Regions from separate parts of the Rhizobium sp. H4 genome, predicted to be linked through region 3. Evidence: riboswitches for the same ligand, from Rfam matches in the RefSeq annotation. Region 3 holds a riboswitch; each other region holds the start of a gene.
What was found. Region 3 has a riboswitch for cobalamin ahead of cobU (bifunctional adenosylcobinamide kinase/adenosylcobinamide-phosphate guanylyltransferase). Riboswitches for the same ligand answer to the same signal wherever they lie in the genome.
Positions count from the first base shown of each region.

Region 1 (4,567 bases), on a different contig from region 3:
TCGGCGAGCACCTGGAAGAATTCGCGCGCCTTGATCTTCTTCTTCGAGATGCGCGCATCCGCCACCATCTCCCGGTACTTTTCCGTCACCGAAATCTCGGTGAAAGGCACGCCATAGACGCGCTCCACGTCGTAAGGCGAGAACAGATACATATCCTCATTATTTTTCGCGAGCTCGAAGGTGATGTCGGGCACGACGACGCCGAGCGACAGCGTCTTGATCCGGATCTTCTCGTCGGCATTTTCGCGCTTCGTGTCGAGGAAGCGCATAATGTCGGGGTGATGGGCGTTGAGATAAACGGCGCCGGCTCCCTGACGGGCACCGAGCTGGTTGGCATAAGAGAACGAGTCTTCGAGCAGCTTCATCACCGGAATGATGCCCGAGGATTGGTTCTCGATCTGCTTGATCGGCGCGCCGGCCTCACGGATGTTCGTCAGCGACAGCGCCACGCCGCCGCCGCGCTTCGACAATTGCAGCGCCGAATTGATCGATCGGCCGATCGATTCCATATTGTCCTCGACCCGCAGCAGGAAGCAGGAAACCAGTTCGCCGCGCTGCTTCTTGCCCGCATTGAGGAAGGTCGGCGTCGCCGGTTGGAACCGGCCGGAAATGATCTCGTCGACCATATCGCGGGCAAGCGCTTCGTCGCCCCGTGCCAGGGTCAGCGCCACCATGCAGATGCGGTCCTCGTAGCGCTCGAGATAGCGCTTTCCGTCGAAGGTCTTCAGCGTATAGCTGGTGTAATATTTGAATGCGCCGAGAAAGGTCGGGAACCGGAATTTCCTCGCATAGGCCTGATCGAACAGGTCGCGGACGAAATTGAAGGAGTACTGGTCGAGCACCTCCTGCTCGTAATAGCCCTCGGTCATGAGGTAATCGAGCTTTTCCCTGAGATTGTGAAAGAACACCGTGTTCTGGTTCACATGCTGCAGGAAATACTGCTTCGCCGCCATGCGATCCTTGTCGAGCTGGATCCTGCCTTCGTCGTCATAGAGGTTCAGCATGGCGTTCAGCGCGTGATAGTCGAGCGTTTCCGCCGCTTTCACGGGGCGTTCGCCGGCGGGATGAGCAAAAGTGTTATGCGGTTTTGCGCCCGCATCCCGCGTCAGAGTTGTTCCCGTGTCCAAAACCGTTCCAATCCGTATCTGACGTTGACGACGTCCTCCTCCGTGCCGATGAGCTCGAACCTGTAGAGGTAGGGCACCTGGCACTTCCGCGAGATCACGTCGCCGGCAAGCCCGTATGTCTCGCCGAAATTGCTGTTGCCCGCGGCAATCACGCCGCGGATATGTCCTCGGTTCTCCGCATCGTTCAAAAAACGGATCACCTGCTTGGGAACGGCCCCCTTGCCGCCGTCGCCGCTATAAGTCGGCACGACGAGAACGAAGGGTTCGCGGATAGGGAGCGCCTCTGCGCCGCTAGCCGGAATGCGCGCCGCGCGCAGTCCGAGCCTGGCGACGAAGCGATGGGTATTCTCCGATCGGCTGGAATAATAGACGAGCAGCCCCATCGCCGTTTTCCGGTCAGGAGAGCGCGCTGATCATATCGGGACGGAAACCCGCCCAATGCCGCTCGCCGGCGATGACGACGGGCGCCTGCATGTAGCCGAGGCTGCGGACGCGATCGAGCGCTTCGGCATCCTGCGAGATATCGATGATATCGTAATCGACGCCCAGGCGGTCGAGGGCGCGATAGGTGGCGGTGCATTGGACGCAGGCAGGTTTGCTATAGACGGTAATGGTCATGATATTCCTCGTGACGATGCGATCGAGACACGCGATATCGATCGGAAATCTTTCGAAATCCCTCGAAACATTCTCGGATGGTTTGAAACGATGCGGCCGTTCAGCCGCCGGGCGTGATCCGCCCTCTGCCTGGCGCGGGTGGCGGCCTGAACTGCGATACTGACATGACTTCACCCCGAAGTGGCTGATGCGGAGGTTCGGGCCTGCGAAACGCGATGCGGATAAATCCGCAGTCATGCAACGCGACCTTCCGGACACCCCGCCGGTGGACGTTTCGTTCGAGGCAGGTCTCCTGGCTTGCGGGTCGAAGCATCCTGCCCAGCCTTCCCGGAGCATCATGCTCCAGTGACCTGAAATCGGACAGTTGCTCGCCGCTTACAGTTGCGGGGGCAGCTCCGGATTTGTCGCGCCATCATGGCGAAACGCACCGTATTCCCGTCTTAGCCCGCGATCCTGACGAATCGAAGGAACCTCTGAACACTAGATATAGTACGCGAATCCAAAATAACGTCAATGGATGGTTTGTACATCGCCTTACGGCAGGATTGAAATCGCTGCCTTCCTGTGAAGGACATGGATAACGAAGGCTTAAAGAAAACAGGCTGGCGGAGCCTCTTCCCTGCGTCATCCTCGGCCTTGTGCTGTCCAATTCGGACCGATGTGTGCCCCTCACCCTAACCCTCTCCCCCGTAAAAACGGGGAGAGGGGACGTGCCTTGTGAGAGCCGTGAGAGGGACGGAGAGGTCGCGACTATCTCCCTTCGCCCCGCCTGCGGGGAGAAGGTGGCGGCAGCCGGATGAGGGGCGGGCGGCGATCTCTTAAGGCGACAATCTTTTACTGCTTGTGCGTCCTTTGTCAGCGGCCTGAGAGTCGGCCTGTAGCCGCTCCCTGCGATTTGCGATTCCCGGTCAGGCCCAAATCGTCATTATCCCTTTACCCGAAGCAGCCTGAGCGCGTTGATCGTCACCAGCACGGTGGCGCCGGTATCGGCGAGAATCGCCGGCCAGAGGCCGGTGATCCCCATGATCGTCGTCACCAGAAACACCGCCTTCAGCCCGAGGGCGATGGTGATATTCTCCAGAATATTGCGCATCGTCCGTTTGGACAGTTCGATCATCCGCGCCACGTCGCCGACGCGTCCATGCAGCACGGCGGCATCCGCCGTCTCCAGCGCCACATCGGTGCCGCCGCCCATGGCGATGCCGATGTCGGCAGCGGCAAGCGCCGGCGCGTCGTTGATGCCGTCGCCGACCTTGGCGACAATGAAACCCTGACGTTTCAATTCGCCGACGACCTTCTGTTTGTCCTCGGGCATCATCTCGCCGCGCCAGTCGATGCCGAGCATGCCGGCAACGGCTGCCGCCGTCCGCTTGTTGTCGCCCGTCAGCATCATCGCCTTGACGCCCGCCGATTTGAGCGCGGAAAGCCCGGCTTCGGCATCCTCGCGCGGCTCATCGCGCATGGCGATCAGGCCGGCTGCCGCGCCGTTGACGAGCAGCACCGACACGCTCTTGCCTTCGTCGTTCAACGCGATGATACGCGCATCCTGATCTCCATCGAGCGCCCCGCGCTCGCGGGCGGCGGACGGCGACAGCAGATCCAGAGTCTCGCCCCCGACTTTTCCGGTGACGCCCTTGCCCGGCAGCGCCTCCAGCTCGAAGGCCGGCGGCACGGGAACACCGTCCGCCCGAGCACGATTGAGGATGGCGAGCGCCAGGGGATGGCTGGAGCCTTGCTCCAGCACCGCCGCGCGTGACAAGACCTGCGCCTCGCTCAATCCGAAGGAAATGATGTCGGTCACCTGCGGCTTGCCTTCCGTCAACGTGCCTGTTTTGTCGAAGGCGACCATGGTCACCTGGCCGAGGCTCTCCAGTATCGCGCCGCCCTTCATCAACAGCCCGCGCCGTGCGCCCGCGGAAAGCGAGGCGGCGATCGCCGCCGGCGTCGAGATGACGAGTGCGCAGGGGCAGCCGATCAGCAGGATGGCAAGGCCCTTGTAGACCCATTCGCCCCACGCGCCGGAAAGGAAGCTCGGCGGAACCACCGCGACCAATGCTGCAACCACCACCACGCCGGGCGTGTAATAACGAGAGAACCGGTCGATGAAGCGTTCCGTCGGCGCCTTCGATTCCTGCGCTTCCTCCACCAGCTTGACGACGCGGGCGATGGTGTTGTCGGCCGCGGCTGCGGTGACGCGAACCCGGAGCACTGCATCGCCATTCACTGTTCCGGCAAAAACCGCGGCATCGACACCCTTGCGCACCGGCGTGCTCTCGCCCGTCACCGGCGCCTCATCGATCGCACTCTCGCCCGATACGATGACGCCATCCGCCGAGATGCGGTCGCCGGGTCGCACCATGATGATCGCACCGACGGCAAGGCTCTCCGCCGGCACCTCCCGCGTTGCACCATTTTCTTCGAGCAGCGCATTCTTCGGCACCAGTGCCGTCAGCGATTGGATGCTTTGGCGCGCCTTGCCCGCCGCCACGCCCTCCAGCAGCTCGCCGACGAGGAACAGGAACACGACCGTCGCCGCTTCCTCTCCCGCATTGATAATGACGGCGCCGACAGCGGCGATCGTCATCAGCATCTCGATCGAAAACGGCGTACCGGCCATAGCCGCCATGACGGCGCGCCGCGCGATCGGCACCAGCCCGACCAGCATGGCAATGATGAAGACATAGGATGCAATCGCAGGCACCAGATGACCGACGGCATAGGCCGCGACGAGCGCCACACCCGAGAGGATCGTCAGCCGGCCCTTCCGGCTCTGCCACCATGGGCCGGCCATCGGCCCATGGTCGTGCCCGTGCAGGCCCTTG
Region 1 is NZ_PSOW01000034.1:8,765-13,331, reverse strand. It holds gene nrdE (class 1b ribonucleoside-diphosphate reductase subunit alpha) at 1-1,127, opposite strand, end outside; gene nrdI (class Ib ribonucleoside-diphosphate reductase assembly flavoprotein NrdI) at 1,106-1,510, opposite strand; gene nrdH (glutaredoxin-like protein NrdH) at 1,524-1,745, opposite strand; cobalamin riboswitch at 2,010-2,235, opposite strand; gene C4N04_RS31020 (heavy metal translocating P-type ATPase) at 2,671-4,567, opposite strand, start outside.
Region 1: linked by a shared signal. The riboswitch ahead of nrdH (glutaredoxin-like protein NrdH) and the one ahead of cobU (bifunctional adenosylcobinamide kinase/adenosylcobinamide-phosphate guanylyltransferase) in region 3 are both predicted to bind cobalamin.

Region 2 (4,567 bases), on a different contig from region 3:
CTTCCAGCGGTTCGGTTCCCTCAGCCCAGCGATCGTAGCCGACGCTGGCGCCGACTTCGACGGCAAAGCCATCGATATGGATCGGTCGGGTCACGGCCTGGATCAGCAGCCTGGCGAAACGCTCCTCCCGTTGCGCGGTCAAAGCAAAGGCGACGATGATGAATTCGTCGCCCCCAAAGCGGTAGACGCAATCTGCATTGCCGAGCGCGCAGATGCGCCTGGCGACTTCGATGAGCAACACGTCGCCGCCTTTGTGGCCGACGAGATCGTTGACTTTCTTGAAGCCGTCGAGATCGACAGAGAAAATGGTGACGTTGTCGTCCCATTCCTCGACTTCGGCCTCGTCGTTCTTGATAGGCCGTGCGAGAGCCTTGCGCTCGAAGGCGTAGCGGTTCGGTAGCTTGGTCAGATGGTCATGAGTTGCCGTCCAATCGGCCTTCGCCTGAGCGGCGACGCGCAATTCCATTTCCTTGCGCAGGTCGGCAATACGCAGCACCGAATAGACGAAGCTCATAGCGCCAGCGATGCCGAGCCCAAGAACGAGCTTGTCGGCGCCATAGGCGCGGAAATGGGTCATGAATGAAACGAGGCTGTCGTCGAACCGGAGCAGCGTACCGAGGAGCCAGAGGGTTATCCCCAAACCGACGATCGACATGCATTGCCTTCCGGCTCTGCTCTGGAAAAACACCGGCATAATGCCTTCTCCATCTCCACCCCGCGTGGTGATATCACAAAAGTCTGAAATGTTCGTTGAAACCAGAAGGCGAATTTTCAGAGGGGTGGGTTTGCCGCTGCGGCATCAGAAGCCCCGATGGTATTGAGATACAACCGGAATTGCGTGGCGGCTGTTTGACGGATCTCGACCATAAGGAGAATAATTGCCGCAGGTGATTGGTACTGCAAAGATAGGATGAAGAACGAAGGCGAGCGTGCTATCGCATGCTCGCCCTTTCTCGTGCGTCAGGCGGTGACGATCAGCAGCGGAACGCTGACGATGAGACCGGCCAGAACCGTGAACGTGGCGAAGCGCATAAAACGCAGGCGCCGCGTCCGTTCTCCACTCCAATCATATGTCATTCTTCCATCTCCTTGGGACAAGGAAGGTAGTCCCCGGGCAACCGGGTTCAACAGGGATGACACAATTTGCTTGTGTAAGGCTGGATAAAATGCGGGTTCTCTAATGCTGGAAGCGCAGAGACCAGCGGCTGCCGTTGCTGGTCATGCGAAGGATGGCGAGCGGCTCGACGTCGCTCAGCCAGAAGGAGGAAGGCGGCGCCTGAAGCACATGTGCGACGGCCGCCCGGATGACAGCCGCATGGCTGACGGCGATGACGTGACCGCCGAGGGCCGATTGGGTGTCCATCCAGCCGACGACGCGCTTTCGCAGATCAACAAGGCTCTCGCCGCCGTGCGGTGCTGCTGCCGGCTCGGTCATCCAGGCCATGAGGCTTTCCGGCTCTTCCGCCTCGATCGCCGCGATCGGCCTGCCGGCCCAGCGGCCATGGTCGCAGTCGCGAAGCGACGGCTCTATCCCGGCCTGAAGCCGCAGCGCCTCGGCTGTCTCGCGGGCACGCAAGGCTGGGCTCGTGACAATACGGTCGGCACGGGGGAGGACGGCCATCCCGCCAGCTTCTTCAGCGGCCTTGCCTTCCAGCGGTTCGTCGAGCGGGAAAAGGGCCTTGCGACTCGCCGCCGTCGCGCCGTGGCAGATCCAGGTGAGGCGCGTGTTCACGGTCGTGCTGATCTCCGGATAGCGGTGGGGATGGCCCTTAGGCGTTTCGTGAAGTTTCGTTGACAGTCTCTTCGGCGTGCAGATATAACCGGGCTGTTGCGGGTTTGGAAGCCGGTGGAAATCCGGCGCGGTCGCGCCACTGTGACCAGCGTGTCGAAAGCTCTTCGCGCTGGAAGTCAGACCCTGCCGCACAAGCACTCTTTCGACTGAACGCGTCATTCCGGAGGAATACATGTCTGACACCACTTTCACGCCCGTCGCGGCACCAGCGCCGATCCCGGTCGGCGAAATCCTGCCCTGGGCGATCTTCGGCGGCCTGCTGATGCTCATCGCCATCTATTTCGTCGGCACCGAGGAAGGCGCGATGGCGCTGTTCAACGGCATGTATGTGCATGAATTCGTGCATGACGGCCGCCACCTTCTCGGCTTTCCCTGCCACTGAGGGAGTTCCCGACATGGTTGGAAACCTTTTGCTTCGCGGCATGTTCGCGGGCGTGATTGCTGGCATTCTCGTTTTCGCCTTCGCCCATATCTTCGGCGAACCGCTGGTCGATGCGGCAATCGCCTTCGAAGAGGCGAGCGCGCAGGCGGCCGGGCAAGCGGCCGAACCTGAAGTCGTCAGCCGCGCCACGCAGGCCGGTCTCGGCCTCTTCACCGGCGTCATGGCTTACAGCGTTGCCGTCGGCGGACTATTTGCCCTCGCCTTTGCTTTCGTGCACGGGCGCTTCAGCGCTCTTTCGGCGCGTGGCACCTCTGCTGTCATCGCCATCGCCGCCTTCGTGGCGATCGTGCTCGTTCCCGGTATCAAATATCCGGCCAACCCGCCGGCGGTCGGCAACCCCGACACGATCGGCGTCAGGACGGAGCTGTTCTTCCTGTTGATCGTCGTTTCGGTCGCGGCGCTGATTGCCGCCGTGGCGCTGTCGCGCCGCCTTTCCGAGCGTTTCGGGCTTTGGAACGGCGCGATCGTCGCCGCTCTCGCCTATCTCGTCTTCATCGGCGTCGTGCTTTATCTGCTGCCCCCGATCAACGAAGTGCCGGAGAATTTCTCGGCGATGGTACTCTGGCGGTTCCGCACGACCTCGCTCGGCATGCACGCGATTCTCTGGGCAACGCTCGGCCTTGCCTTCGGAGCGCTCGCGGAAAGACGGCTTGCCCTCAAGGGCGGGCTGCGGCCCGCCTTCCGGTGATCCGGCGCATCGGCAGGCTTGCGGCTCTCGCTCTGATCGCAAGCCTGTTCCCATTGCTTGCGGGAAACACGTCTGCCCATGAGCGCAGCGCCGACGGTAGCCATGCCGGCCTCGAGATCCCCGCCATTTCCCACGGCGAGATGGCGGTCATTTCCGATTACCGCAGCGGGATTTTCGGGCTGGCGTCGCGGGCGGTCGATACCAACGAACCGTTCCGCCGCGTCCTGAACTACGCCGAGATCCAGTATTCCTATTGTCTGTGGGGCCGGATGCCGGGCAGCGTGACGGACGAGGAAAGCCCTTTCAACGAATGCGCCCATGCCTATCTTGCGGCGACGAAAGCTGTATTGCTGTCGATGCGGGAGATGCCGCGGGAGGCGGCCGCGGCGGGTGAAATCATCTCGGCAATCGACGCGGATATGGCGCGACGCGGGCTCGCGCTCATCACCTGCCAGTTCAGCGGCGAGGCCTTCAACACCGCCGACATCGTCAAGCCAAATTGGAGCAAAGTGCCGCTTCATCCTGCCAGCATGGCATCGTTGACAGGATTGGCTGCCCTGTTCGGTCTTGCCGGCCTTGTGCTTAGACGCGTCTTGCGGCCGAAAGCTCAGTCGTCGGAATAGCGCTGTTCGCGCCACGGATCGCCATACATGTGGTAACCGTTCTTTTCCCAGAACCCGGCCTTGTCGGCGGGCATCAGCTCGATCTGGCGCAGCCATTTGGCGCTTTTCCAGAAATATAGATGCGGCACGACCAGGCGCATCGGGCCGCCATGGTCTGATGTCAGCGGCAGGCCCTCCCATGAGGTCGCCAGGATCGCGTCCTCGGCGGCGAAATCGGCAAGCGGCAGGTTGGTGGTGTAGCCGTCATAACTCGTCAGCAGGACGTAGGCCGCTTCCGGCTTCGGCATGGCGAGATCGAGCAGATCCCGCGTCGAAACGCCTTTCCAGTTGTTGTCGTAACGCGACCAGGTGGTGACGCAGTGGATATCGCTGACCTTGGTGCTCTGCTCGATCGCCTGGAAGGCCGCCCAGTTGAGCGTGAGCGGTGTTTCGACCAGGCCGCGGACATCGAGCCGCCAGCTGTTGGTGGAGATGACCGGCTGCTGGCCGAGATCGAGCACCGGCCAGTTCTTGACGAGGTGCTGACCGGGTGGCAGGCGCTCGGCTTCAGGACGGCTGACGCGGCCGGTCAGGAATTTTCCCTCCGCCGCCCAGCGGCGTTTGGAACTGGTCAGCTTGCTGTCGGAGGGCGTCTGGTCGTCGCTCATGAGCGGGTCTCCTTGGGATGCCGCAATAGGGCATTCGGCTCCCCGGGTGTCAAGTTTCGGCAGACCCTTGGAAATCCCCGTCTGTATCATTAGACTTGGAGCCCGTCGGGCGTGCCTTGCTGGGGAGTGGAGGCAGAAAGGGAGGAGCCGGATCTGTCTTCGAGATATCGCGCGATAGCGGCGCTTTTGGTAGTGCCGATAATCATTTTCGCCTTCTTCACCTATGGAAGCGCGATTGCGACGCGCGCCTACATGGAAGAAGCCTCGGCGCAGGCTGGAACGACGCTGCGTCTCGCGGTTTCGGCGCTCAGCGGCCACCTCAATCGCTACGAGGCGCTGCCGGCGCTGATTGCCGATCACGACGATATCAAGGAG
Region 2 is NZ_PSOW01000005.1:361,407-365,973, forward strand. It holds gene C4N04_RS10530 (bifunctional diguanylate cyclase/phosphodiesterase) at 1-694, opposite strand, end outside; gene C4N04_RS10535 (histidine phosphatase family protein) at 1,178-1,732, opposite strand; cobalamin riboswitch at 1,788-1,938, shown strand; gene C4N04_RS10540 (CbtB-domain containing protein) at 1,965-2,174, shown strand; gene C4N04_RS10545 (CbtA family protein) at 2,188-2,922, shown strand; gene C4N04_RS10550 (hypothetical protein) at 2,919-3,545, shown strand; gene C4N04_RS10555 (sulfite oxidase-like oxidoreductase) at 3,530-4,192, opposite strand; gene C4N04_RS10560 (sensor histidine kinase) at 4,304-4,567, shown strand, end outside.
Region 2: linked by a shared signal. The riboswitch ahead of C4N04_RS10540 (CbtB-domain containing protein) and the one ahead of cobU (bifunctional adenosylcobinamide kinase/adenosylcobinamide-phosphate guanylyltransferase) in region 3 are both predicted to bind cobalamin.

Region 3 (4,567 bases):
GATCGAGCTTTTGCGCGCAAGCTCCTCGACGAAGGCCACGCCCTGCATGAGAAGAATGCCAACGCCGGCGCAGAAGACGCCGAGCAGCAGCGCCGGGACATAATCGGCCGGCACGACCGAGCCGAAGCTGCCGATATCGATGGTGAAATCGCCTTCGGCAAGCAATCTCGCGATGAGGGTGGAAACGAGGGCGGAGACGACGACCGGGGTCAGCGAGACGATCGTGTAGGTGCCGATAATCAGTTCGAAGGCGTAGAAGGCGCCGGTCAGCGGCGCGTTGAACGCGGCGGCGATGGCGCCGGCTGCGCCGCAGCCGACGAGAATGCGCAGATCCGAGCGGCGCAGCTGCAGCTTCAGGCCAAACTTGGAGGCAATGCCGGCGGCAAGCTGGGTATAGCCGGCCTCCAGGCCGACTGAGGCGCCGAAGCCGTTGGAGATCAGGTTCTGGACGGCGACGATGATGCTGTCGGTCAGGGAGAGACGGCCGCCATGCAGCGCATTGGCCTCGATGGGGTCGACCATCGGCTTCTTGCGCCGTTTTGCCAGCACGAAAAGAAGCAAGCCGAGCAGGACACCGCCGATCACGGGGGCAGTCAGCAGCAGCATCTTGTCGTCGATCACCGACGAACTCAATCTTTCGCTGTCGGCGATGCCGAAAACCAGCTGGTGCAGTTCGTTGGAGACGAAGCTCATGCCGGTGACGGCGAGCCCGGAGGCGATGCCGACGACGGCGCCCGCCAGCGACAGGCCGACTTCGCTGCGGCGGGTCAGCGCACGCACCCGGCCCGGATCGAAGAAAACACGCAGCGCGCGCAGGCGGCGCCGATCCAATTTCATAAGCATGGCTAGACAACTAGGCGGGGAGAGGCCCGGTCAAGGGCGGCGGTGCCGTCCGCTTGCAACGCAATTGCGGCGAAAAGCCGGCGCGCGGGATAAATTTTTATGACGTAAGTCTCTGATATAAGACGACTTTTTATCTAGGATAAGTCGTTTTTATGCGAGATCCTCCTCCGACCGGCCATCGTCGCCGTCACACCAAGGCCGTTGACTCCATCCCCTGGCTTGCCTAACCATCCCTCAACGGATGGTCGTTTTGCCATCCCGACATAACGGATGGTTCCGGATCGGCAGTTGCCTTTCCGGATGAAAAGGGAATGTGACGGGGCGGACCCAAGCCGGGCGCCTTCATCACAGCCGACCCCGCGACTGTAGAGCGGTCAGGGTCTTCCATCCGGCATCGAGCTCTTTCGGCCGGCAGCCTGCAATGGTGCAGGCGGGCGGAAGGAGCGCATGCCGGAAAAGCCACTGGAAATGCATGGTGATCAACCGGGGTCGGACGCCTCCATCTCTACGAATCGTCCACCTTTTCACCGATGCAGCCGGGAAGGCGAGGCGGATCCGCTGGCACGATCAGGGGCGACCGGTTTTCCGGTCCGCCCCGATCGCGGCCGATAACCGCGAGCCAGGAGACCTGCCTTCCGTGCCGGGCGAAAAGCCCACCCTGGGCAAGTGGCCCGCTGCCAGCACGGAGGTTGTTTTGGCTGAACGAATGAATTCGGCGCTGCCTGGTGCGGCGCGATCAACTGGTGCCGTTTCGAGGCTTGCTGACGCTAGGCTCTTGCAAGGCGCTTACCTCTCCTCCCTCATTCCTGTGCTTGTCCCAGGAATCCAGCGTGCCCAAGTCTTTGGGCACAGGAGAATTATTACGTCAAATAGAGTCATTCACGGCGCCGACGCGCCGTTGCTGGATTCCTGTGACAAGCACAGGAATGAGGGCAGAAGGTGGGATGCCGCCTCCAGCAAAGGGACCGTTTGCTCATGACGACTGCCCCATTCACCACCGTCTTCATCCTCGGCGGCGCCCGCTCAGGCAAATCGCAATTCGCCGAATCCCTCGTCGTTTCGACCGGCCTTGATCGCCACTATCTCGCGACCGGCCGGGCGTGGGACGAGGAGATGCGGGCGCGCATTGCCCACCACAAGGCCGACCGCGGCCCGTCTTGGACCACGCATGAGGAGCCGCTCGATCTTGTCGGCAAGCTCGCCGCCATCGACGGCGAGGACCGTGTGGTGCTCATCGACTGCCTAACGCTCTGGGTCACCAACCTGATGATGGAAGAGCGGGACATGGCAGCGGAGTTTGCCGCGCTTGGGGATTTCGTGGCGCGAGCAAAGGCGCGGCTGGTCTTCGTCTCCAACGAGGTCGGCCTCGGCATCGTGCCGGACAATCGCATGGCGCGGGATTTTCGCGATCATGCCGGCCGATTGCACCAGTTGATCGCGGCGAAAGCCGCCGAAGTTTATTTCATCGCGGCAGGCCTGCCGCTGAAAATGAAGGGTTGAAGTTTCATGAACCAGAAGATTCCCGCAACCGTCATCACCGGCTTTCTTGGTGCCGGCAAGACGACGATGATCCGCAACCTGCTCACCAATGCCGGCGGCAAAAAAATCGCGCTCATCATCAACGAGTTCGGCGATCTCGGCGTCGATGGCGACGTGCTGAAGGGCTGCGGGGCCGAAAACTGCAGCGAGGACGATATCATCGAGCTGACCAATGGCTGCATCTGCTGCACCGTTGCCGACGATTTCATTCCGACGATGACAAAGCTGCTCGAGCGTGAACAGCGGCCCGACCATATCGTCATCGAAACCTCGGGCCTCGCCTTGCCGCAGCCGCTGGTCGCCGCCTTCAACTGGCCTGACATCCGCACCCAGGTGACCGTCGACGGCGTCATCACGGTGGTCGACAGCGCTGCTGTTGCTGCCGGCCGTTTCGCCGACGACCACGATGCCGTCGAGGCGGCCCGCAGCGAGGACGAATCGCTCGATCACGAGAGTCCGATCGAGGAGCTGTTCGAGGATCAGCTGACCTGCGCCGATCTGATCGTGCTCAACAAGACCGACCTGATCGATGTGGCGGGCCTCGGCCGCGTGCGCGACGAGGTCGCGTCCCGCACCCAGCGCAGGCCCGTGATGATCGAGGCGAGAAACGGCGAGGTGCCGGCCGGCATCCTGCTCGGCCTCGGCATCGGCACGGAGAATGATCTGGCCAACCGCAAGTCGCACCACGAGTTGGAGCATGAGGACGGCGCGCCGCACGATCACGATGAATTCGACAGCTTCGTCGTCGAGCTTGGCCCGATCGCCGATGTTGCCGGCTTCGTTGAACAGTTGAAGGCGATCATATCAGCCCATGACGTGCTGCGCCTCAAGGGCTTTGTCGACGTTTCCGGGAAGCCGATGCGCCTGCAGCTTCAGGCGGTCGGCAGCCGCATCGATCACTATTTCGATCGTACCTGGGCAGCCGATGAAAGGCGCGCCACGCGCCTCGTCGTCATCGGCCTGCACGAGATGGATGAGGACGCCGTGAGGACGGCGATCGAGGCGCTGGCGTAATCGATGCATCTGCTTCTGGCCCAGCAGGGAACGATCAGCGACGGCGAGGAGGCGATCGACCTCGGGCAGACCCCGGGCGAGATCCTGTTCCTGTCGGCGGCCGACAGCGAGCTGGCGGCGATCGCGGCCGCCCATCGCGCCTGCGGTGGGCCGCATTCGCTGCGGCTCGCCAGCCTGATGAGCCTCAAGCATCCGATGTCGGTCGATACCTATGTCGAGCGCACGGCGCGGCACGCCAAGCTCATCATCGTGCGCGCGCTGGGCGGCGCCAGCTATTTCCACTATGCGCTGGAGGCGCTGCATGCTTGTGCGGCCCGCAGCGGCGCGCTGGTTGCAGTGCTGCCGGGTGACGCCAGGCCGGATGCGGGGCTGACTCCGTTTTCCAACATCGGGCTCGATGATCTCAATGCCCTCTGGACCTATCTGATCGAGGGCGGCGATGCCAATGCACGCGCCTTTCTCGATTATGCCGGTGCGATGCTGTCGGGCGCGCAGAAGCCGGCGCCGGCGGTGCCTTTGATGAAGGCCGGCATCTGGTGGCCGGGACGGGGGCTGATCGGGGTGGAGGAATGGCGGCGGGTTGCCGGTTCGCATGTTGCGCCACCTTCGGCCGCCGAGCGTGGGACGGAGAAGGTGGAACTCGAACCCACAACATCCCCCGTCGTCGCCATCAGCTTCTACCGCGCGCTTGTGCAGAGCGGCGAAACCAAACCAGTAGAAGCGCTGATCGAAGCCTTGCGGGCACTTGGTCTTCGGCCGCTGCCGGTATTTGCCTACAGCCTCAAGGATCCTGTCTCCACAGGCATTCTCGAAAGCGTATTTTCGGCGCTGAAACCCGAGGTCGTGATCAACACGACCGGTTTTGCGGTCTCGGCACCCGGCGCCGATCGGCAGCCGACGGTGCTGGAGGCGAATGGCGCGGTCGTGCTGCAGGCGATCCTGTCGGCCTCGTCGCGGGACGCATGGGCGGCCTCCTCGCAAGGCCTGTCTGCGCGCGATCTCGGCATGAACGTGGCGCTGCCCGAGGTCGACGGTCGGGTGCTGGCGCGGGCGGTCTCCTTCAAGACGGCGGCGCGTTACGATGCGGCGGTCGAGACCAACATCGTCGCCAGCGAACCGGACGCCGGTCGGGTGCGCTATACGGCGGAACTCGCCGCCAATTGGGCGCGGC
Region 3 is NZ_PSOW01000011.1:178,959-183,525, forward strand. It holds gene C4N04_RS18690 (chloride channel protein) at 1-843, opposite strand, end outside; cobalamin riboswitch at 1,098-1,494, shown strand; gene cobU (bifunctional adenosylcobinamide kinase/adenosylcobinamide-phosphate guanylyltransferase) at 1,819-2,343, shown strand; gene cobW (cobalamin biosynthesis protein CobW) at 2,350-3,396, shown strand; gene cobN (cobaltochelatase subunit CobN) at 3,400-4,567, shown strand, end outside.